Regions from separate parts of the Bacillus sp. LR_5 genome, predicted to be linked through region 3. Evidence: riboswitches for the same ligand, from Rfam matches in the RefSeq annotation. Region 3 holds a riboswitch; each other region holds the start of a gene.
What was found. A riboswitch is a leader RNA that binds a small molecule or an ion and turns the genes downstream of it on or off. The one in region 3 is predicted to bind cyclic di-AMP.

Region 1 (7,685 bases), on a different contig from region 3:
ATACCAAGTAATGGGTATTCCTAGCTTACTTATCTTCAAAAACGGTGAAAAAACAGCTCACCTTCACAGCGCCAATGCCAAAACGCCTGAAGAAGTGACTGAATTTTTATCTGAACATATAAGCTAATTCGTTAAACAGCCTTATTTTATGTCGTCAGGCTCTACATGAACATGAACATGAGTCACATCGTGTTCATGTTTTATTTTGTCTTCTACTTCATCCGCCACTCCATGGCCTTCTTCTACTGTAAGCTTCGGATCAACCGTAATGACCATTTCGATATGAACTGTGCTTCCTAGATACCTCGCTTTCACATCTTTTAGTCGATGTACATTCTCGATCCTGCCGACGGTCTGTTTGTAAGGCTCAAGATCTTTTAAATGAAAACCGTCTGTTAAAGAATGTGAAGCGTCTTTAAAGATGTCCCATGCCGTCTTGCAGATGATGATACCGATGATAAAAGCCGTTACCGGATCGATCCACGGCAGCTGCAGCTGGGATGACATCACACCGATAAATGCTCCGACACTTACAAAAGCGTCTGACCTGCTGTCCTTTGCCGCTGCCATCAGGGCAGAGCTTTTAATGGACGCTGCCAGCCTTTTGTTATATAAATAGATGCCATACATAAACACAGCACTGCATAACGCCGTCCATGCAGCGATAAGACTTGGCGTTTCCGTTGTTCCGCTCGCAATCGCTCTTCCTCCGCCGATTAACACCTCAATGCCGACAACCATCATAATAAAAGACGCAACAAGAGACGAAATCGTTTCAGCCCGATAATGGCCATATGGATGATCGCTGTCAGCCGGCCTTTGGGAAATACGCAATCCAATCAGCACAGCTACTGACGCAACAATATCTGTTCCATTATTTAATCCGTCTGCTCTCAGCGCTTCGGAATGATATAAAATCCCGATTACAAGCTTCAAAACAGCAAGGATGACATATGCCAAAATATTGAGGAGCGCTCCTTTTTCTCCTTTTTTCAGATTTTCTGTCCGCTCCATTGAATACCAGCCTCCATTCTATTACATAGTATGGTTCAAAACATAAAAAATAGAGCGGCAACATTCATAAGAGGGACATTTCGACAGCAAATTATTGCCCGGGAAACTTTTTGTCGATCTGTTGAATGTTTGCCAATTTGCGAAAGAATAGGACTGTTTTCACCTTTACAGGCTATTGTGGACATTGTATACTGGGGTTAATTGATAATGATTATCAATATCGTTCGATTGGAGGTTGGTGACATAATGACACCTCAGTCTGCTGAAATCAGAAAAAAACAGCTCATTCATCTGTTAATACAGAATGGTATATACAAAAAGTCAAAGCGTCATTTGTATGAATTGTCGCTAACGGAGTTAGAAAGTGAATACAAACATGTCAGGAGGGCACCGGAGCATGCCGAAGCGTAAAGTGAAAACTTACCAACAGCTGATCCAGGAAAACAAAGAGGCGATTATGGGCAATCCAAAGCTGATGAATGTCATTTATGACAGGATCGACCGCAAGCATCAAAAAAATCTGCAAGAGCAAAACAATACATAAAAAGAGCCGGGATGGCTCTTTTTTTCATGACTCAAACGCTTCCGCAGCCAGCTTTTGGATCACCGCGTCATCCATCGGCGGGTTATGGAGACCGGCGCGCACATCACGGTAATAGCGCTGAAGCGGGTTGGTTCGTTCAAGGCTTTTGGCTCCGACAATTCTCATCGCTTTATCGACGATAGACAGCGCAGCATTTGTGACGATATGTTTCGCCGCACCGAGCTCGCTTCTCAAGTGAGGGCGGCGCTCCGGATCGTCATATAATTGAGCGATATGGAAAAGAAAATGTCTGGCATTGAGCAGTTCAAGCTCCATTTCGCCTGTTCTTTGCTGTACGGCCGGAACATTCTTGATCGGTCCCTTCAAACTGTTTGGAGAATACTCAGATGCAAATTGCACCGCATAGTCTCGCGCCGCTTGAGCAATGCCAAGATAAATCGCCGGGATGTGAAGCAGCCAGCCATTCGGCTTAGCTCCCCGAGGTCCTTGAAGCAATTCCACCAGTTTCTCCTCATCAAGCGTTACCTCATTCAGTACAAGGTCATGGCTTCCAGTCGCCCGCATCGCGATCATATCCCACGTTTCTTCAATCGACAAACCGGGATGATCTTTATGAACGAGAAACACGCCTGTTGTTTGTTTTTCCTCAATCCATGCCGTCACTAAAAAATAATCCAGTGCTTGTGACATCGTCGTAAAGGTTTTTCTTCCGTTTACTGCCCATTTGCCATCCTTTTTGACGGCGTTTGTACCGGGACGCCCTCCTCTTGTCGGGCTTCCGGTTTTCGCTTCTGTCGCCGCCCTGTTGATGACGGCTCCGTTTTGAACTTCCTTTGCAATATACGCAAACACGTCTTTATCCCAGCTATTGCCTTCTCCAAGCTCTCCAATTACGCTCAAATGCCAGCCGATGCTCAGTGCTGCCGGAGCATCTCCCCGTGCCAGCCGTTCTTGAAACAGGAGCATATCGTAAACAGAAATGCCTCCTCCTCCATGAGATGCCGGCAATGTTAATGCCGTATACCCAGCATCACGCAGTTTTTGTATTTTTTCTAAAGGAAAACGTCCTTGTTCGTCATCTTCAGCTGCTGTTTGCTGAAATTCATCCGCAATCCGTCCGATTTTCTCCATCCATTGCCGCTGTTGATCGTTTTTTATAAATAATGACATCCGGCAGCCCCCCAAGTTTTAATTCCGATAAATTTAATATGTATTATAGATTTCCTGCCATTATTCCGCAACTGTTAACCTTTTGTCCGGTATAGAAAAACACGCCGTTCCCCCAAGGGAACAGCGCGCTTACACAGGATTTGCATCCCGGTCTTGTTTCATGCCGAGATAAATCAGCATATATGTCAGGTAACCCATTGTCATCACCAGGCCGCCAAAGAAAAAGCTCGAGAAAATTGGCTCTTCAAAAGCAGTCACTGCCGCAAGCACAATCCAGCTGGCATACAGATAGATGATAAAATAACGGATGCCCGTCTTCATTTTATATATCATGTACAGCCCCACGAGAGAGAACAACCCAAGCGCGAGTCTGAAATAAACAAGATGTTCAAACTGAAACATGAATGACACAAATGAGAATCCAAGCAGCAATACAATCGGTAAAGCGGTAATAAAGTTCCTCAATCGAGACACCTCCGTCAGTACCTTTAGTATAAACCAAAATATCAAATGATATTGATTTACGTGAGCTTTTTCACAAAAATGTCATTCCTTGCCTTTACACCCGGACATCCCGTTTACAGAAGCACCACCAGCCAACGGCGATGAAGAATATGGCATGTATGATGATAATCCCTGCTGAAAATAATGGTGTCATGCCGGAAAACAACGCTGTTGCTCCGCTTCTGTATTGCGTAAAGTCAGTATTGGCAAAAAGCAAAAAGCTGCCCCATTTGTTTTCAAAGAGCTTCATGAGCTGGACAAGTGTACTCGCTCCGTATAAAACGACAAAAGAAACAACAACTGCTACCGCGCTGTTGCGGAACAGTGAAGAACAAAGCAGCCCGAATAATCCCATCATTACGGCTTCAAGCCAGTTTGAGCCGATCAGCGCTAAGGTGTTGATCAGCAATGTCTTTGATTCCGCGCTCACGGATGTGCCGAAAAAGACGAGACCGAATAATAATGCCAAAATGTAGTATGCCAGATACAAATAAAAGCTGACCATTACGACTGTGATTAATTTTGACCAAAAAACCTTTTGGCGTTTAACAGGACGGATGAGCAAAAATTTGATCGTCTTTTTATCAAATTCCATCGAAACAATTGTCGCTGCAATCACGATCGTTAAAGCCTGCAGCAGGATGTTCAGACTCGGTGTATACGATAAATAGCCGATGAAGTTTTCATCCGTTCCGGCACTGATGACAATCCGTTTAATGATCAAGGCCATGAAAAATTGAAAGACCGCCATCAGGATAAGAGATACCAACGTGACCTTCCGATTAAAAAGTTTCATATGTTCATTCCAAATTAATTTAGACAAGCTCTTCTCCCTCCTCTTGATGAACAGTTGTCGCTTTTATGAATTCATCTTCAAGTGATTGCGTATAAGGCGTAATGGAAAAGACATTCAGGTCTTGTCCGACAAGTGAACGATTCAGCTCCGGAATGTTTTCTTTTGCTACCTCAACAACAATCGCCCCGTCTTGCCGCTCTGCTTGATATTGATTGCCTGCCAGCCAATTGAGCGCTTTTTCTTCCGGCTGCACTTCAATGATCGCTTTTTCTGTTTTTTGATCTGTTCCATGTAAGCTGACTTCCGCTTTGATCTCGCCTTTTTGAATGATGATGACACGGTCACACAGATCTTCAACCTCACGCAATAAGTGAGTGGCGAACAGGACTGCTGTTCCTTCCTTTTCTGCGAGCTCCTTAATATGATCGCGAAAATCCTTCATGCCGGCGGGATCAAGACCGTTTGTCGGTTCATCTAAAATAAGAAGCTTCGGCCGGTGAAGAATCGCTTGTGCAATACCAAGACGCTGGCGCATGCCAAGGGAATAGGTTTTCACCTTATCATGAATCGCTGATGTCAGCCCTACACGTTCCACTACTTCATCAAGCCGTTCATCCGTTATTTTTTTGTGCATATTCGCAAAGTGCTTGAGGTTTTCCCATCCTGTCAGGTACGGATAGAACTCAGGATTTTCGACGATCGCTCCAACCGCTTCCATCGCTTTTTCAAACTCTGTATCATGCTGAAATCCGCTGATTGTCACACTTCCGCTGTTTTGTTTTAATAACCCGACGATGATACGGATGAGTGTTGTTTTTCCGGAACCATTAGGACCGAGCAGGCCGATGATTTCGCCCTCCATGACGTCCATTCTGATCTGTTTTAAAATCTGTTTAGACCCAATCTTTTTATCGAGGCCTTCAATATGTAAAATCGGCTCAGCCATAAAGCCTTCCTCCTTTTTCGACAAAAAATAAACAGTGCCCAAAAATTAGGCACTGTTTGTATTATAGCATTTGTTGCTTCCAAATGTTTGGTTAAACCGATAGAGTCGGCGTTTGCTCAGGCTGTTTGTTCTTTTCTGTTTCTGTAATAATGACGGCGCAGGCCGCGTCTCCTGTTGTGTTCACCACTGTACGGAGCATATCAAGCAGACGGTCAATTCCAAGAATTAATCCGATTCCCTCGACAGGCAGGCCGACAGATTGAAGCACCATGGCGAGCATAATCAAGCCGACTCCAGGAACACCAGCGGTGCCGACACTTGCTAACACTGCCGTCAGTATCACCATCAGCAGCTGAGTGAATGTCAGATCATGCCCGAATACCTGCGCAATGAAGACAGTGGCTACCCCTTGCATGATGGCTGTTCCGTCCATATTAATTGTAGCACCGAGCGGCTGGACGAAGCTGCTGATCGGCTCAGGCACTTTTAATTTTTTCTGGGCCACATCCATGGATACCGGCAGGGTCGCATTGCTGCTGGAAGTACTGAATGCAACGACCATTACCTCTGAGAAATTTTTAAAGAACGTAATCGGATTTCTTCTGGCTATAAGCGCAACCGTAGATCCGTAGGTAACGACTGCATGTATCAGTAATGCAAGGGTTACCACAATCATGTACAAGCCCATCGCTTTCATTGCGCTGAACCCTTGGCTTCCGATAGCTGTCGCAATCAGACCGAATGTACCATACGGAGCGAACTTCATTACAAGATTCACCAGGTACATCATCAATTCATTTCCTTGTTCAACAACTTTGAGAAGCATATCCGCTTTTTTTCCTAGCATTGTAATCCCAAGCCCGACAAAAATGGCAAAAGCGATAATTTGCAGCATATTTCCTTCCGTCATCGCTTGCACAGGGTTGGTCGGAATAATGTTTAACAGGGTGTCCGCAATACTTGGCGCTTTTTCAGCAGTGAATTCGGCAGACGATGTATCATACGTTCCAAACTCTCCCGGTTTGATGACAAGAGCTAAAATGATGGCAATGGTAATCGCCACTGCTGTCGTGACAAGAAAATAAGAAATCGCCTTTACACCGATTCTGCCAAGCTTCTTAGGATCGCCCAGCCCGGCTACTCCGAGTGTCAATGAGAAAAAGACAATCGGAACGACAAGCATTTTAATGAGGTTTAAAAAGATAGTGCCCAGCGGCCCGAATACAAACTTATTTAAATTTTCAAATAATTCAGGTGATGTTACGTTAAGAATAATCCCCGTCACCGCACCTAGCACCAATGCAATGATTATCTTTGTAGCCAGTTTCATCCGCATTCCTCCCTTTTTTGAAAAAAAGCCCGCGAGAGACTCCCGTGGGCTTTGGCTGTAACTTCAAACCACAGGACTCTCTCTTCACGCTGATGAGGTTAGCTGACGGGTTCGGACGAAGAGATGTCCGTTTTTCAGATGAAAAATTAACCCCAAAAGATTGGGTCCCCCACTCCTTATAAAAGGATTAAGCGTGTGGCTTACTATTGTATGATTTAGTTTATTTATACAGAAAAGATCCAATTTTGTAAACTATTTTTTGTTACTTTTCTCTTGGAATCTTTTGGGTCCTTCTTCCTTGTTGGTGACATCAAGAATATCTAGGAGAAACACAAAGATCGGAATCCCGATAATTAGACCCCAAATGCCGAAAAAGTGCTCAGAGAAAATGAGTACTGTGAAGGTGAAAAAGATCGGCAGCTCCGTTTTCGCAGACATCAGCTTCGGATTTAAGAAATACGTTTCGATCGCATGTATGGCGAATATGACAAGCACAATGTAGAGCACATACATTCCGCCGCCAGTGCTGTAAGCGATAATACTGAGCGGGATCAGAGAAATGACGACGCCTGCTACAGGGATCAATCCAAGGAAGAACACCATAATAGAAAGCCCAAACAGCTGCGGGAAATGCATAATCCAAAGCGCGATAAACGTCAGAATACAGTTGACGAGCGCAATGATGAATTGAGCCTCAAGCACCTTGCCGAACGTTCTTGCAAATTTGCTTCCGAAAAAAGCAATTTCCTCATAAAAGACCGCCAGTTTGCTCGTTTTAAATTTCGCCATGAATTCAGAAAGCCGTTTTTTCTCAAATAAGAAAAACATGCTGAGAATGAGCGCCATTACGATCTGCAAGCCGAATGTGCTGATATCGGCCAGATACGTATACACCACATTGAAACCCTCTTTGACATATGAACTGACATTAATATCTCCGAAAACACTGGTGATCTCATCAAAGAAAGGGATGGTATCCGGGTGATACGCAATATGTTTAATCTGCTTTACCAGCTGCTGAATCTGCGCCGCGACGACAGGATAAAATACAAACCCCCCGACTGTAAGCAGCACAGCCAGCAACATGTAAAGAAACGTAATGACCACCCGCTGGCTCACACGGAAGAACTGGCTTAAAAACTGCCGTACGACAAGCTCCAAACGATCCATAAGAAATGCGAAAATGAAAGTCAGCAATATTAAGTTGATCATGCTCTTAAATAGGTATAACACACCAGTTAACACGACAAAGACGGAAAAACGCCTTACTCCCGGGTGCTGAAAAAATTTAACTAAAGCGGCCATTTATACACTCCTGTTAGGACAAACGTCCTTCATTCAATATAGTATCCATTTGTAAATTATATAACAAAAAAATGCT
Region 2 (7,685 bases), on a different contig from region 3:
CGGCTTTTTCACGAAAAAAGATGCTGCCAGACAAAGCGGTTCGATGCAGGATTCTATGATGACTGCTTATCATGATCTCTTTTTCATTTCTTTTATTCTGAGTGTGCTGCTCGTTTGCCTGTCATTCTGTATGAACGCTACAGGTAAGGGGCACAAGTTGGCACATAAAACGCATGATAAAGCGAAAACAGTTCCGAAAGAACCAGCCGTTTCAACACAAGGACTATCAAAAGCTGCTGTTACATCACATAAAGTGATACATGATACAGAATACCGTAATGTACTCAGAAATTTACAAAAATAGATACACGATCAAAACCTTTTCCTTGAGGGAAAGGTTTTTTGTTTGCAATCTTTTCCCAACTTTGTCCCTAAAGAATTGAAAAATATTAGAAGTGCAAGTAAAATTCTAAAAGGTAGATTCTTTTACATTCGTAATCTTTTAACTCGAAGGAAGGTTTTCATGGCCCGTAAAAAACTGAAAAAACGTAGACTCTTCATTTCACTATTTTTCATTGTATCGATTCCGCTAGCCCTGTTTGTTTTAGCGACAACGTTATCAAAACCGATAGAAACATCCAAAGAACCCGAAGAAATTGATGAACAGCAGGTATTTATAGACAGCCTGTCCGGACATGCACAAATTTTGTATGAGAAATATCATGTCCTCCCCAGCATCACGATCGCTCAGGCCATACTCGAATCCGACTGGGGGAACAGCGAGCTTGCTGCTCAGGCCAACAACCTTTTTGGCATAAAAGGAAATTATAAAGGCCATCATGTCACGATGGAAACGGACGAATTTGAAAAAGGGAAAAGAAAAACCATTCGAGCGAAGTTTCGAAAATACAGCACGTTTTTTGAATCTATGGATGACCACGCCCAATTGTTTGTCCGCGGCACATCGTGGAATAAAAAGAAGTATAAACCGGTGCTTGAGGCCGGGGATTATAAGGAAGCGGCAACTGCATTGCAAACATCAGGATATGCTACAGACCCTGACTACGCTGATAAAATCAGCGCTATTGTGGAAAAATACGATTTAGATGAGTACGATGAGGTAAATCCATCGCTCAAATCAGTGGATTTAAAAGCCGCCATTAAAGACAGTGCCGTTCAAGACATATGGTCCAAGCCTTCTACTGATGATCGGTCCATAAAGCTCACCTCTGCCCAATCTTACGTCGGCAAAGACATAAAGGTTGTATCTAAAAAGCAGAAAGGCCAGTCCGTATGGTACCAATTTCAAATCAATGATAAACTCATCGGCTGGATTGATGATTCAGCTGTTGAAATAAAGGAAGCAACCTGAGCCCTTTCTCCTGGTATTTTTAATTCTTTGTTCCATTCAGGGGAATTTGAGGTATAATATTCCACGGAAGTTATCACTTATTGACTATGCTTTCAGGAGGGAACAAAGGTGCAGAAATATAGACGGAGAAACACGGTTGCCTTTACAGTACTAGCTTATTTCACTTTTTTTGCGGGAGTATTTTTGTTTAGTATCGGACTCTATAATGCTGATAATCTGGAACTCAATGAAAAAGGCTATTACATCGCTGTTATGATACTTGTAGCGGTCGGTGCGATTCTTACACAAAAAGTGACCCGTGATAATGCAGAGGATAACGAAATCATCGCGGAACAGGAAAAAAGACAAAATCAATCTCATATCGAATCATAAAAAATCCGGCGCCTAAATCGCCGGATTTTTTGTTATTACCCCGTAAACACCTCGCCGTCAGGGTAACGAATATTTGATTTCTCTGTTTTCGCAAATGAAAACACGAACGTCAAAGGACCAATTCTTCCGATGAACATGATAACAATAATGATACATTTCCCCGCTTCTGTAAGTTCAGGAGTCAATCCCATCGATAAACCGACAGTTCCGAATGCGGAAAAAGTTTCAAACACAATTTGAATAAACGGCGCTTGCTCTGTGATCGTCAGGGCGAATATCCCTAAAAACACGATGAACAAACCGGTGACGCTCACAGCTAAAGCTTTAATGATAATCGGATATTTGATGGAGCGGCGGAAAATAACCGTTTCTTTTTTACCTCGCAAATAAGCGATCACAGACATTAAAATCACGATGAACGTAGTCAGCTTAATGCCGCTCGCCGTTGAAGCACTGCCTGCTCCGATAAACATTAATAATAAAGTAAATACAATCGTTCCTTCTCTCATACTTCCAATATCAAGAGAATTGAAGCCAGCGGTTCTTGGCGTCACAGCTTGAAAATAGGAAGCCCATAGTTTATCTCCTATATGCAGGTGGCCGAGCGTGCCGGGATTGCTGTACTCTAAAATAAAGATCACAAGCATAGCGACCGCATTCAGAATCAGGGTTCCTGTCAGCATGATTTTCGTATGTAGAGAAAAGGCTTTAAATCGCCGATTTTTCATAATGTCAAACAGAACGGTAAATCCGATTCCTCCTGTGATAAATAAGAAAGTAATCACTAGGTTAACTGTAGGATCGCCAACGTAGCTCATCAAATTATCCGGCCACAACGAAAACCCGGCATTGTTAAAAGCAGATATTGAGTGAAACAGACTGGCAAACAAGCCGGATGCCCAACCATACTGGGGCACAAGCCTGATGGATAAGATGAGTGCTGCTATCAACTCAATACTGATGGAAAACAGAAACAGGACTTTGACAAGGCCTATGACGCCGCCGATTGTCGGCTGGTTTAAGGCTTCCTGAACCAGCATTCGTTCTTTTAATCCGATTTTTTTCCCTAATATCATGACGATCAAAACAGCAAAAGTCATAAATCCAAGCCCGCCGATCTGAATCAGCCCCATGATGACAGTTTGCCCGAAAAGTGTAAATTCTGTACCGGTATCGACAACTGCAAGCCCTGTAACGGTTGTAGCCGAAGCTGCAGTAAAAAGGGCATCTATCCATGACAATGGCTTCATTGTAGAAATCGGAAGCTTTAACAGCACAGCCCCGATGATAATGGTAAGAAAAAAACCAATTGCAAGCACTTGAGGCGGTGTAAAACGAACCCATTTGATCACTTTATCCTTTTGAAGTGTCACCTATGTCTACATCCCTTCGTTTTCAAAACGTTTAATATCCTTTTTGTGCCCCATGATCACCAGGCAATCCTGTTCGTGTATGATGTCTTCAGGTGCGGGAGAAAGACGGATATCTCCATGATGTTTAATGGCCAGGATCGTGCAGCCGTACTTCGCTCTTACATTCAGATCAATAATCGATTTTGAATCAAGCTTGTGTGTTGCCAGCAGCTCGACAATACTGTAATCATCAGATAAATCAATGTAATTCAAAACGTTCTCATCAGAAAGGCTTTGTGCGATCTTGACGCCCATATCCTTTTCAGGATGAATAATGCGGTCAGCGCCGATTTTTTCAAGCACCTTATGATGATAATGGTTTTGAGCCTTCACCCAAATATGTGGAATGTTAAACTCCTTTAATAATAGGGTGGTCAGGGTACTCGCTTGAATATTCGCTCCGATTGCAACGATCACATATTCAAAATTGCGTATTCCTAACGATAGCAATTCGTTTTCTTCGGTGGCGTTGGCGATCACCGCATGAGTTGCGTAAGAAGCGTATGCATTTACCTTTTCTTCGTTGATATCAATCGCAAGGACCTCATGGCCCATTCTGTGAAGCTCTTTGCAAATGCTTCCACCAAACCTGCCCAGTCCGATCACGGCAAATTGCTTATTTTTTATTCTTCCCAATGTTCATAACTCCCTTAGTGAAATTAACGTTTTGAAGCAAAAAAGACCATTTCGAAGAATGGCCGCTAATAGACCTCCTCTCTGTAAACGCCTACGAGGTTAGCTGTCGGATTAGGGATTCAGAGTACCCCCTCTTACTTAGTAAGATTCACCCCAAGGCTGTTAAAAAAACAGCCAATCGTTGGTTCCCCCGTTCGTATTTGATTAAGCGGTAAAAGAGACTGTATGAAATTGAACACTCAAGAATTTACTCCTGTTTCTAGAGTTTGTCAATTTAAATTTTAAACTAGAAAAAGATAACTGGAAAAAGAGGAAAAAGGGGGAGGTCAAAAACGTAAAAAAGACCGGCGTTAACCGGTCTTTTAGATTAGTTGCAGCCGCATGGCTGAGTCGGAGGAGTGCTGCGCTTAGCCACGTCAATGCTGGCTTCTGCGTAAAATTTATTTCCGATGCTCAATGATTTATTCTCCGCACGGAAAGTATATGTACCTGCGGCAGGAAGTGTTTTGTTATTCAGTTTTAATTTGAACTCGCCAGCTCCTAACAAATCAAGTGCCAGAGGGATTCTTACTGTTTTCCCGTTATTGAGGATCTGTGTTTCACGCAACGCACGTCCGTTCATTGTGTCTTTCGTATTTGCAGTAAATCCGCTTGGCAATGTAAATTCCATAACGCCAAGGCTGAGAAGCGTGTTTGGACGATACGTCAATTCGATATCTGAGAAAGACCATTCAGTTTTGCTGGCCCCTGTAATTGTTGCGAACAATGAAGCTGTTGACTGTGTTTTCATAGTAGACTCAGTATGAGCGGAAGTTGATTTAGATTCAGCCGCGAAAGAAGCTGAAGGTGCTGAAACGAGTAAACCGAGACTTAATGCACTGATTGCCAAAGAAGATAATAATTTGCGTTTCATAATAAAATTCCCCCTAAAAAGTTATAAAATATACAGGCCTGCCCGCTTTTCACCTCCTCTGAACGGCCAAATACAAATTTTACCTACATAAAATTACCATCAAACATTTTGGAAGTAAATGGGGTGTTTTTCCCGTATTTTTCAAATTTGTAGTAATTACATATAAAAGAACAAAAAAACGCCCGGTTTCCCAGGCGTTTCTGTTTTACTTTGTTTCAATCGGTATAAATTTAAAAATTTCCCCGCTTTGCACCGATTCAGCAAGCCGTTTCAGCCAATCATAATAAGCTTTAGAGCTTTCCAGCTGCTCGTATAACTGCAGTGCTTCATTTTTGATGTCCTCACTGAGACTGTCTTTGTTTAAAACCTCTTGTAAATCAGCCTGAGCTTCTTCAATTGCTGCTACATTTACCTGAACTTCCCGTTCCCATTTGGGCGGAAAGAAATTTGTGAAAAATTTGAAGAAATCTTTTTCAGCTACAAATGTATGCTTGCGGATGCCCCGGTGAAATGTTTTTTTCACTACATTTAAGTCCTGAAGCTTTTTGACGCCTGTGCTCATGCTTGGCTTGCTCATTTGCAATTCCTCACGCATTTCGTCAAGCGTCATCTCATCCCTCATATACATCGTCCCATATAGAATCCCGACACTGCGGGTAATTCCGTAAAGATCCATCGTTTCAGCAATGGAGTCGATAACAAGATCCCGAGCCTGTTCTATAGCTGCAAATTCTGGATTTTCATCCATACTGACCCTCTTTTCCTTTAGAAAATTAAATTCGTTAAGTTATTTCTTTATGTTCTTTATCTTAACGAAACATAAAGAAATGTCAAAAAGAAAAATCAAAATGGGGCTTTGACAGTTTAAAATTCGTATGTTAGATTAAGGTTGTTAAAAACGTTAAATTTTTATTTAACAAACTTTATTTACGTCAAGGAGGCTTATATGAGTCAAACATTATATATTGACGGAGAATGGATCAGTGCCGAAAAAGAGCAGATCCGCAGCATTATCAACCCATTTAATCAAGAAGAAATTGCAACCGTAAGCGAAGGAGGTCGAGAGGACGCCATCAAGGCAATCGCAGCCGCGCGAAGAGCATTTGACAAAGGAGAATGGTCATCTCTATCGGGGCTTGAACGCGGGAAGATTGTTCTGAAAATTGCGGAATTAATCAGGCGCGACCTTGATGAACTGGCTGAGCTTGAATCGCTTGATACTGGAAAAACACTCGAAGAAAGCAAGGCGGATATGGACGATATCGCCAATGTTTTTCAATATTACGCCGGATTGGCAGATAAAGATGGCGGAGAGATCATTTCATCTCCGATCCCTGATTCAGAAAGCAAAATCATCAGAGAGCCAATCGGGGTTTGCGGCCAGATTACGCCGTGGAATTATCCGCTCCTGCAAGCGAGCTGGAAAATCGCACCCGCACTGGCTGCAGGAAATACTATCGTCATGAAACCAAGTGAGATCACGCCGCTGACGACAATCAAAGTCTTTAAGCTGATGGAAGAAGCCGGTGTTCCAAAAGGTGTCGCAAATCTTGTTCTTGGACCGGGAGCCACAGTGGGCGACGAGCTTGCCGTAAACAAAGACGTCGATTTGATTTCGTTTACGGGTGGAATCGAAACAGGCAAAAAAATCATGCGGGCAGCAAGCGGAAACGTCAAAAAAATCGCACTTGAACTTGGCGGAAAAAATCCAAATATCGTTTTCAAGGACGCAGATCTAGAGGTTGCGGTCGATCAGGCATTAAACGCTGTATTTTTCCACGCCGGCCAAGTATGCTCAGCTGGTTCCCGCTTGCTTGTTGAAGATGCCATTCACGATCAATTTTTAGCAGAGCTTGTCAAACGGGCAAAACGCATAAAACTCGGAAATGGTTTTCACGCAGATACAGAAAGCGGCCCGCTTATTTCGGCAGAGCACAGGGCAAAAGTAGAAAAATATGTAGAGATCGGAATAGAAGAAGGTGCGAAACTGGAGACAGGAGGCAAGCGTCCGGAAGACCATGCGCTTCAAAAAGGCTTTTTCTATGAACCTACTATTTTCTCAAACTGTAAATCTGACATGAGAATCGTTCAAGAAGAGGTTTTCGGTCCTGTATTGACAGTCGAAACCTTCAGCTCGGAAGAAGAGGTTATCGCGCTTGCGAATGATACCATCTATGGCTTGGCCGGAGCGGTATGGTCAAAAGATATTGAAAAGTGCGAACGCGTAGCAGCCCGCTTGAGAATGGGGACAGTTTGGATTAACGATTTCCATCCGTACTTTGCACAGGCGCCATGGGGCGGCTATAAGCAATCCGGGTTCGGACGCGAGCTTGGAAAAATAGGTCTTGAAGAATACACAGAAGTCAAACATGTGTATCGCAATACAAAACCGGCAGCGGTTAATTGGTTCAATTCATAAGAGGGGGAGTTAATGATGACATTAAATATGAAAATAGAAAGCATGCACAAATTCCATACATTTGAAATTCCGACTGTGATTAAGCACGGAATCGGAGCAGTCAAGAATACGGGTGAAGAAGTAGCTGCGCTTGGCGTTTCAAAAGCACTCCTTGTCACAGACCCTGGAATTTATAAAGCCGGCGTCGTAGATCCTGTTATCGAATCACTTAAAGAAGCAGGCATTGAAGTGGTGCTCTTTAATAAAGTAGAGCCAAACCCGCCTGTCCGTCTGGTGAATGAAGGGTCTGAGCTGTACAAAAAAGAGAACTGTAATGGTTTGGTGGCAGTCGGAGGCGGAAGCTCCATGGATACTGCAAAAGCAATCGGAGTAGAAGCCACTCACGAAGGAAGCGTGCTGGATTATGAAGCGGCAGATGGAAAAAAACCGCTGGAAAACCGTATTCCTCCGCTGACGACAATTCCGACAACGGCTGGAACAGGATCAGAAGTAACCCAATGGGCGGTTATCACAGATGAAGATAGAGAATTCAAATTCAACACGGGCGGTCCGCTGATCGCAGCGCACCTGACCATCATTGATCCGGAGCTTCATGTTTCAATGCCTCCGCATGTAACAGCC
Region 3 (7,685 bases):
AATTTTTCTCTGTTTTTATAGATTTCTTCTACTGTCATTGAGCCGAGAATGGAACGAAGGTGGCCTTCTAAAACCTCCCGCGCTTCCTGCTCACGGTCGTCTTTTGATTTCCCTAAAAATTGTTCGGCCGCTGTAGCGATTTCTCCTATAGAACCGCCGATTTTAATAATCGCAGTTCCATCGGCCATTACTGGCACTCCTTGTTCTGTATAGACTTCAGGTGTCGAAACATCGAGTTTGCTTGATAATAAGCTTAGCGGCTCTGCCTGCTGGAAGACGGGAAGGACAAAGGTTCCTCCGCCGCGGACGATTTTAATACGGTTGCCGCCTTCATCGACATGAACATTTTTATTGCCCAGATAGCTCCCTGTTACAATTAACGCTTCATCAGGCCCTGCTGTACGATACTTCGTAATAAACACAGCTATTAGTGCAATTAATAAAAAGAATACAACTCCGATGATCATTATAATCGGCATTGTCATATCAAATTCCTCCTTTTATGTTAAATGGGTTCATGCGGAGTAACCGAAAGAACTCCGTTTTTGACATCTACGACTAGCACTCTTGTGCCATAACCGATCTGTTGATTTTCAAAGCTGATCGCTGACTTCGAGATGGTGCCGCCTATCCCTTCAATGACCACTTCACCAAACCCGTCAACAGGAACAGCTGTAATCACTTTACCGAGTCTTCCTCTGAGATCATCTTCTCTATATGCCAATGATTCTTCTGCAGATGATAATGGCACCAGTACAAAGATGTGAAGCAATACCACCAGCATGATCGAAAGGATGCAAGATAAAAGCGCAATCAGCAAGCTTGACAGAGGCAATACGAGTTCACCTATATATCCGCCCGCTGAAAAACATGTGAAAAATGAGAGCACTAATGTCGGATTAAGAAACGGAATGCCTTCTGGCAGCCCTGCAAATACATCTCCGAAAAACAGAAATAACAGCGTAAGGCTGCCCGCAATAATAAGCGTATAAAGATAAATTGTTTGTATAGGTACTCCAAATAACTCCAATTTCCTCATCCTTTCTTCATCAATGCATTGATGAACGGCTGCCGTTACCATTAATACGAGACACCCCGGGAAAAGTTTCAAAATTTTAAGATAAGTAACCCATTTGAAGTGCTTTATAAATGATAATTGCTTATATATATGGTAATGTCATTTTAGGAGGAGATATGATGAGTATCTTTAATGAAGCCAGATTAGAAACGTGGAACGAATTGAAAGGACTTTCTGACGAAAAGCTGAATCAAAAGCCTTCTGCTGAAGAATGGAGCATACGGGAAGTTCTTGACCATTTGAAAAAAATCGATATGACCGCACAAAAAATGTTGAAGGAACGTGTACAGGACGCTCCGATTAAAGAAATTGAAGAAAAACCGCTTGAGGTAGCACAGGACAGAAATAATAAACGGAAAGCCCCGAGTCATCTTGAGCCTGCGCATGATTTTATTTCAGGCAGCCAAATGAAACGTGAGCTTGATGTGGTAAGAGAGCAGCTGACTGCTGCGATTGCCTCTCTGAAAGAAGAAGATTTTGAAAGAGTGCTTCCGCATCCTGTGTTTCAAGAGCTGACTGTCAGACAGTGGATCGATTTTATCGGCCATCATGAAAAACGGCACCTCAGCCAAATGAAAGAAATTAAAGAAAAGATAGAAAGGGCCTGATTTAATCAGACCCTTTCTGCTTTTCGTTTGACTTTTCGCTGATAGGAATGAACTTCTATTTCATCACCTGTGTAAACAGCACCAGGTCTCTCCACAATACAGACAATCCCTCTAATGCCCAGTGCGTGGCGGACGAAAGCCGACGCCAGCTTCGGTTGGTCCGGATAATAAGACTGAATGACTTCTCCCGGCTGGATACACGGATCATTTTCGCCCTCACACAGCAGAGCCGCTCCGCTCGGAAAAATAATCCGGCTTCCTTCTTTTAATGAAGTAAGATCTGGCATACCGCTGACTGCCACATTCGCCCCGAGCCATTCCGGCAAAATTCTCGGCACTCCCATTTTTAAAGCGATTTCGTTGCATTCCTCTATTGAAACAATTGAAATTTGTCTGCGGTTGAAAATTTCAGTCCCTCTTGAAAACATTGGTTCTCTGGCTCCCGCTTTTTTGGTCAGGCCAAAATGCAAGTCGCCGGGGATGCCGCCATAATCAAAATCAAGCTTGTCCATTTGCTTTGTTACGAAGCTTTTTGTATCTGCGATATATAAGCCTTCCGCTTTTGCAGTCATACGCTTCCACATCAGCTGGCACCTTCCTTCTTATCTAAAATTTCCACCTATGCTTCATTATCCCAAAAAATCCCGCTCTGTAAAGGAGCGGGATTTTGATTATACAGTTTTAGGCGTAAGGTTAAAGCAGCGCTTGTAGATCCAGTTGTATGCTTTTTCATTTAAATCTCTAGGGTTTCCGAAGGTTTGCGGATCTTTCATTGCTTCTTTAGACAAGCGTTCGATCATATCAGGTGATACTCCCTGCTCTTCTAAAGTCGGCACTTCTAAATCTTCGACCAGATCATACATCCAATTGACAGATGCTTTCGCAGCTTCTTCTGTTGTCATCTTGCTTGTATCAATACCGAACGCTTTCGCAATACGCGCAAACTTCTCAGGATAGCCCTTCCAGTTGTATTCCATGACAGGGCCCATCATCGCCGCTACACATTGGCCGTGAGCGACTGGGATAATACCGCCAAGCGTTTGGCTCATCGCATGAGCCGCGCCCGCTGATTCACTTCCGTAAGAAAGGCCGGCAAGCATCGCAGCCTGCGCCATTCCATACCTTGCTTCCAGATCCTCTCCGTCAGCAAATGCCCTCTTAATGTAATGAGCGGCATACTCAATCGCCATTAAGGCAACCGCATCCGTGATTGGCTGTGCAAATTTCATTGTATAGCACTCAATGGCATGGGCGAGCGCATCAATTCCCGTCATAGCTGTTACATGCGGAGGCATTGAAACATGAAGCTCAGGATCAATGATGGTCAAGTGCGCTGCAATCAGCGGACCGCCCGTGTTGAATTTGAATTCTCTTTCTTCATCTGTGATAACCGCCCATTGGGTTACTTCTGATCCTGTTCCAGCTGTAGTGGGAATTGTCGTCAGCGGAGGAATGCGGTTTTCCAGCGGTTTTTTCCCATCTGCCGCTTCATAATCAAGCACGCTTCCTTCGTGAGTCGCTTCTACTCCGATTGCTTTTGCTGTATCCATGGAGCTTCCGCCTCCGACTGCCACCAAACCATTACAGTTCTCTTTTTTGTAAAGCTCAGATCCTTCATTCACCAGACGGACAGGCGGGTTTGGCTCAACTTTATTAAAGAGCACCACTTCAATGCCTGCTTCTTTAAGTGATTCGATTACAGGATCAGCAACACCGGCTTTATAAATCCCTGGGTCTGTGACAAGGAGCGCTTTTGAAACGCCCAGTGCAGCTACTTCCTCACCCGTATGCTTGATGGCTCCGATTCCATGCTTAATCACAGTCGGAATTTCAAATGTGTGGAATTTCTGCATGCTTTCTACCTTCATATTTAATGTCATGATCAATCTCCCCCTCTTATGAATTGAACCAGTTAACCGCTGCCGGTTTTGTATTGCGGTATACATGTTTGACTTCTGTGTATTCTTCAAGGCCTATTTTTCCAAGCTCGCGTCCGAACCCGGATTGCTTATATCCGCCCCATGGCGCTTGTGCAAAGTACGGATGAAAATCGTTGATCCAAACGGTTCCCATTCTCAAGCGGGCAGCTACCCGTTCGCACTTTTCAATGTCTTTTGACCATACCGCTCCAGCCAAGCCATAGATGGTATCATTCGCAAGCTCGATTACCTCTTCTTCAGAGCTGAAGGTTTCGACTGTCAATACAGGACCGAAAACCTCTTCCTGAACGATTCTCATGTCAGAATTACAGTTTGAGAAAATAGTAGGTTCATAGAAAAAGCCGTTTTGAAGCTCAGGATCTTCCGGGCGTTTGCCTCCTGTCTCCAGCTTCGCGCCTTCCTCTATTCCGATCTCTACATATTTTTCTACCTTTGCCCTGTGCTCCGCCGAAATAAGCGGACCGCTTTCTGTCTCAGCATGAAAACCGTTTCCGAGTTTTATGCGTTTTGCCCGTTTGACCAGCTCCGCCAAAAATTGATCATGAATGGCATCCTCAACAAGCAAGCGGGAACCTGCAGAGCATACTTGGCCGGCGTGGAAAAATACAGCGTTTAAGGCCTGATCAACCGCAACTTCTAAATCCGCGTCCTTGAAAACAATATTTGGATTTTTCCCGCCCAATTCAAGCGCGATCTTTTTGACGTTTCCGCTTGCCGCCCGCATGATGCTTTTGCCTGTTTCAATTCCGCCCGTAAACGAAATCAAATCGACGTCTTTGTTTACGGCAAGTTCATCGCCTACTGTGGCTCCCGGTCCAAGGACAAGATTCGCGACACCTTTTGGAACACCGGCTTCTTCCATCAGCTTAAAGACTTTGATTGTCGTCAGCGGCGTAATCTCACTCGGCTTCATGACGATTGTGTTTCCTGCGGCCAGTGCAGGGGCGATTTTCCAGCTCGCTTGAAGGAGCGGATAATTCCATGGAGTGATCTGGCCGCAAACCCCGATTGGCTCCCTAATAATTTTGCTTTCTGAATCAGGAATCGGAGATGAAATGATCTCTCCGCCATCTTTGTCTGCCAAGCCGGCGTAATATTGAAAAACATTGGCGATATCGTCCATATCGGCCTTGCTTTCTTCGAGTGTTTTTCCTGTATCAAGAGATTCAAGCTCAGCCAGCTCCTCAAGGTCGCGTCTGATTAATTCCGCAATTTTCAGAACAATTTTTCCGCGTTCAAGCCCGGATAGCGAAGACCATTCTCCTTTGTCAAATGCTCTGCGTGCGGCTGCGATTGCTTTGATGGCGTCCTCTCGCCCTCCCTCGCTTACAGTTGCAATTTCTTCTTGATTAAATGGGTTGATAATACTGCGGATCTGTTCTTTTTCGGCACTGATCCATTCTCCGTCAATGAATAATGTTTGACTCATATAAGCCTCCTTGACGTAAATAAAGTTTGTTAAATAAAAATTTAATGTTTTTAACAACCTTAATCTAACATATGGTTTTTAAACTGTCAAAGTCCCATTTTGATTTTTCTTTTTGACTTTTCCTCATGTTTCGTTAAGATAAAGAACATAAAGAAATAACTTAACGAATTTAATTTTCTAAAGGAAAAGAGGGTCAGTATGGATGAAAATCCAGAATTTGCAGCTATAGAACAGGCTCGGGATCTTGTTATTGACTCCATTGCTGAAACGATGGATCTTTACGGAATTACCCGCAGTGTCGGGATTTTATATGGGACGATGTATATGAGGGATGAGATGACGCTTGACGAAATGCGTGAGGAGTTGCAAATGAGCAAACCAAGCATGAGCACTGGCGTCAAAAAGCTTCAAGACTTAAATGTAGTGAAAAAAACATTTCACCGGGGCATCCGCAAGCATACATTTGTGGCTGAGAAGGATTTCTTTAAATTTTTCACAAATTTCTTTCCACCTAAATGGGAGCGGGAGGTTCAAGTGAATGTAACAGCGATCGAGGAAGCACAAGCTGATTTACAAAAGGTTTTAAGCAAGGAAGATCTCGATGAGGATATCAAAAATGAAGCACTGCAGTTATATGATCAGCTGGAAAGCTCTAAAGCTTACTATGACTGGCTGAAACGGCTTGCTGAATCGGTGCAGACCGGAGAAATTTTTAAATTTATACCGATCGAAACAAAGTAAAGCAGAAAACGCCTGGGAAACCAGGCGTTTTTTTGATGTAACTACTACAAATTTGAAAAATACGGGAAAAACACCCCATTTACTTCCAAAATATTTGATGGTAATTTTATGTAGGTAAAATTTGTATTTGGCCTTCAGAGGAGGTGAAAAGCGGGCAGGCCTGTTTAATTTATCATTTTTTAGGGGGAATTTTGTTATGAAACGCAAATTATTATCTTCTTTGGCAATTAGTGCATTAAGTCTCGGGTTACTCGTTTCTGCACCTACAGCTTCTTTCGCGGCTGAATCTACATCAACTAAAGCTCATACTGAATCTACTATGAGAACACAGTCTACAGCTTCATTGTTCGCAACAATCACTGGCGCCAGCAAAACGGAATGGTCTTTCTCAGATATCGAATTGACTTACCGTCCAAACACGCTTCTCAGCCTTGGCGTTATGGAGTTTACATTGCCAAGCGGATTTACTGCAAACACGAAAGACACATTGAACGGAAATGCCTTGCGTACAACACAGATCCTCAATAACGGGAAAACAGTAAGAGTTCCTTTGGCACTTGATTTGTTAGGAGCTGGCGAATTCAAATTAAAACTGAATAACAAAACACTTCCTGCCGCAGGTACATATACTTTCCGTGCAGAGAATAAATCATTAAGCATTGGAAATAAATTTTACGCAGAAGCCAGCATTGACGTGGCTAAGCGCAGCACTCCTCCGACTCAGCCTTGCGGTTGCAACTAATGTAAAAGACCGGTTAACGCCGGTCTTTTTTGCGTTTTACCCTCCCCTTTTTCTCTAATTCCCGTTATCTTTTTTCTGGTTTAAAATTTAAATTGACAAACACTAGAAACAGGAGTAAATTCTTGAGTGTTCAATTTCATACAGTCTCTTTTACCGCTTAATCAAACACGAACGGGGGAACCAACGATTGGCTGTTTTTTTAACAGCCTTGGGGTGAATCTTACTAAGTAAGAGGGGGTACTCTGAATCCCTAATCCGACAGCTAACCTCGTAGGCGTATACAGAGAGGAGGTCTATTATCGACCATTCTTTGCAATGGTCTTTTTTGCTTCAAAAACGTTAATTCACTAAGGGAGATATGAACATTGGGAAGAATTAAAAATAAGCAATTTGCCGTGATCGGGCTGGGCCGGTTTGGCGGCAGCATTTGTAAAGAACTTCATAGAATGGGGCATGAGGTCCTTGCGGTTGATATCAACGAAGAAAAGGTCAATGCATATGCTTCTTACGCCACTCATGCGGTAATTGCCAACGCCACCGAAGAAAACGAATTGCTTTCATTAGGAATACGCAATTTTGAATATGTGATTGTTGCCATCGGAGCAAATATTCAAGCGAGTACGCTGACCACCCTATTATTAAAGGAGCTTGATATTCCAAATATTTGGGTGAAGGCTCAAAACTATTATCATCACAAGGTGCTTGAAAAAATCGGCGCTGACCGGATTATTCATCCTGAAAAAGATATGGGAGTTAAAATCGCACAAAGCCTTTCAGACGAAAATGTTTTGAATTACATTGATCTATCTGATGAATACAGTATTGTCGAGCTGTTGGCTACGCGCAAGCTTGATTCAAAATCGATTATTGACCTGAATGTAAGAGCAAAGTACGGCTGCACGATCCTGGCCATCAAACATCATGGAGATATCTGTCTTTCCCCCGCGCCTGAAGACATCATTCACGAGCAAGATTGCCTGGTGATCATGGGCCACAAAAAGGATATTAAACGTTTTGAAAACGAAGGGATGTAGACAAAAGTGACACTTCAAAGGGATAAAGTGATCAAATGGGTTCGGTTTACACCGCCTCAAGTGCTTGCCATTGGTTTTTTCCTTACCATTATCATCGGGGCTGTCCTATTAAT

Region 1: another riboswitch for cyclic di-AMP. It lies ahead of RAC86_RS10340 (dicarboxylate/amino acid:cation symporter); the one in region 3 lies ahead of ktrA (potassium uptake protein KtrA).
Region 2: another riboswitch for cyclic di-AMP. It lies ahead of ktrA (potassium uptake protein KtrA); the one in region 3 lies ahead of ktrA (potassium uptake protein KtrA).

The regions. Positions count from the first base shown of each region.
Region 1 covers NZ_JAVAXX010000035.1:3,204-10,888, forward strand. The annotation lists gene RAC86_RS10300 (thioredoxin family protein) at 1-127, shown strand, start outside; gene RAC86_RS10305 (cation diffusion facilitator family transporter) at 142-1,014, opposite strand; gene RAC86_RS10310 (Fur-regulated basic protein FbpA) at 1,261-1,425, shown strand; gene fbpB (Fur-regulated basic protein FbpB) at 1,379-1,558, shown strand; gene RAC86_RS10320 (acyl-CoA dehydrogenase family protein) at 1,583-2,728, opposite strand; gene RAC86_RS10325 (hypothetical protein) at 2,858-3,193, opposite strand; gene RAC86_RS10330 (ABC transporter permease) at 3,288-4,055, opposite strand; gene RAC86_RS10335 (ABC transporter ATP-binding protein) at 4,048-4,974, opposite strand; gene RAC86_RS10340 (dicarboxylate/amino acid:cation symporter) at 5,066-6,304, opposite strand; cyclic di-AMP (ydaO/yuaA leader) riboswitch at 6,378-6,508, opposite strand; gene RAC86_RS10345 (AI-2E family transporter) at 6,557-7,609, opposite strand.
Region 2 covers NZ_JAVAXX010000169.1:5,200-12,884, reverse strand. The annotation lists gene RAC86_RS25270 (MFS transporter) at 1-304, shown strand, start outside; gene lytG (exo-glucosaminidase LytG) at 464-1,312, shown strand; gene RAC86_RS25260 (YiaA/YiaB family inner membrane protein) at 1,421-1,684, shown strand; gene ktrB (Ktr system potassium transporter KtrB) at 1,720-3,057, opposite strand; gene ktrA (potassium uptake protein KtrA) at 3,064-3,732, opposite strand; cyclic di-AMP (ydaO/yuaA leader) riboswitch at 3,805-3,953, opposite strand; gene bslA (biofilm surface layer hydrophobin BslA) at 4,100-4,645, opposite strand; gene gbsR (transcriptional regulator GbsR) at 4,851-5,393, opposite strand; gene betB (betaine-aldehyde dehydrogenase) at 5,592-7,064, shown strand; gene gbsB (choline dehydrogenase) at 7,080-7,685, shown strand, end outside.
Region 3 covers NZ_JAVAXX010000126.1:7,560-15,244, reverse strand. The annotation lists gene floT (flotillin lipid rafts scaffold protein FloT) at 1-485, opposite strand, end outside; gene RAC86_RS21750 (NfeD family protein) at 506-1,030, opposite strand; gene RAC86_RS21745 (DinB family protein) at 1,198-1,686, shown strand; gene RAC86_RS21740 (MOSC domain-containing protein) at 1,692-2,270, opposite strand; gene gbsB (choline dehydrogenase) at 2,358-3,566, opposite strand; gene betB (betaine-aldehyde dehydrogenase) at 3,583-5,055, opposite strand; gene gbsR (transcriptional regulator GbsR) at 5,254-5,796, shown strand; gene bslA (biofilm surface layer hydrophobin BslA) at 5,993-6,538, shown strand; cyclic di-AMP (ydaO/yuaA leader) riboswitch at 6,683-6,831, shown strand; gene ktrA (potassium uptake protein KtrA) at 6,904-7,572, shown strand; gene ktrB (Ktr system potassium transporter KtrB) at 7,579-7,685, shown strand, end outside.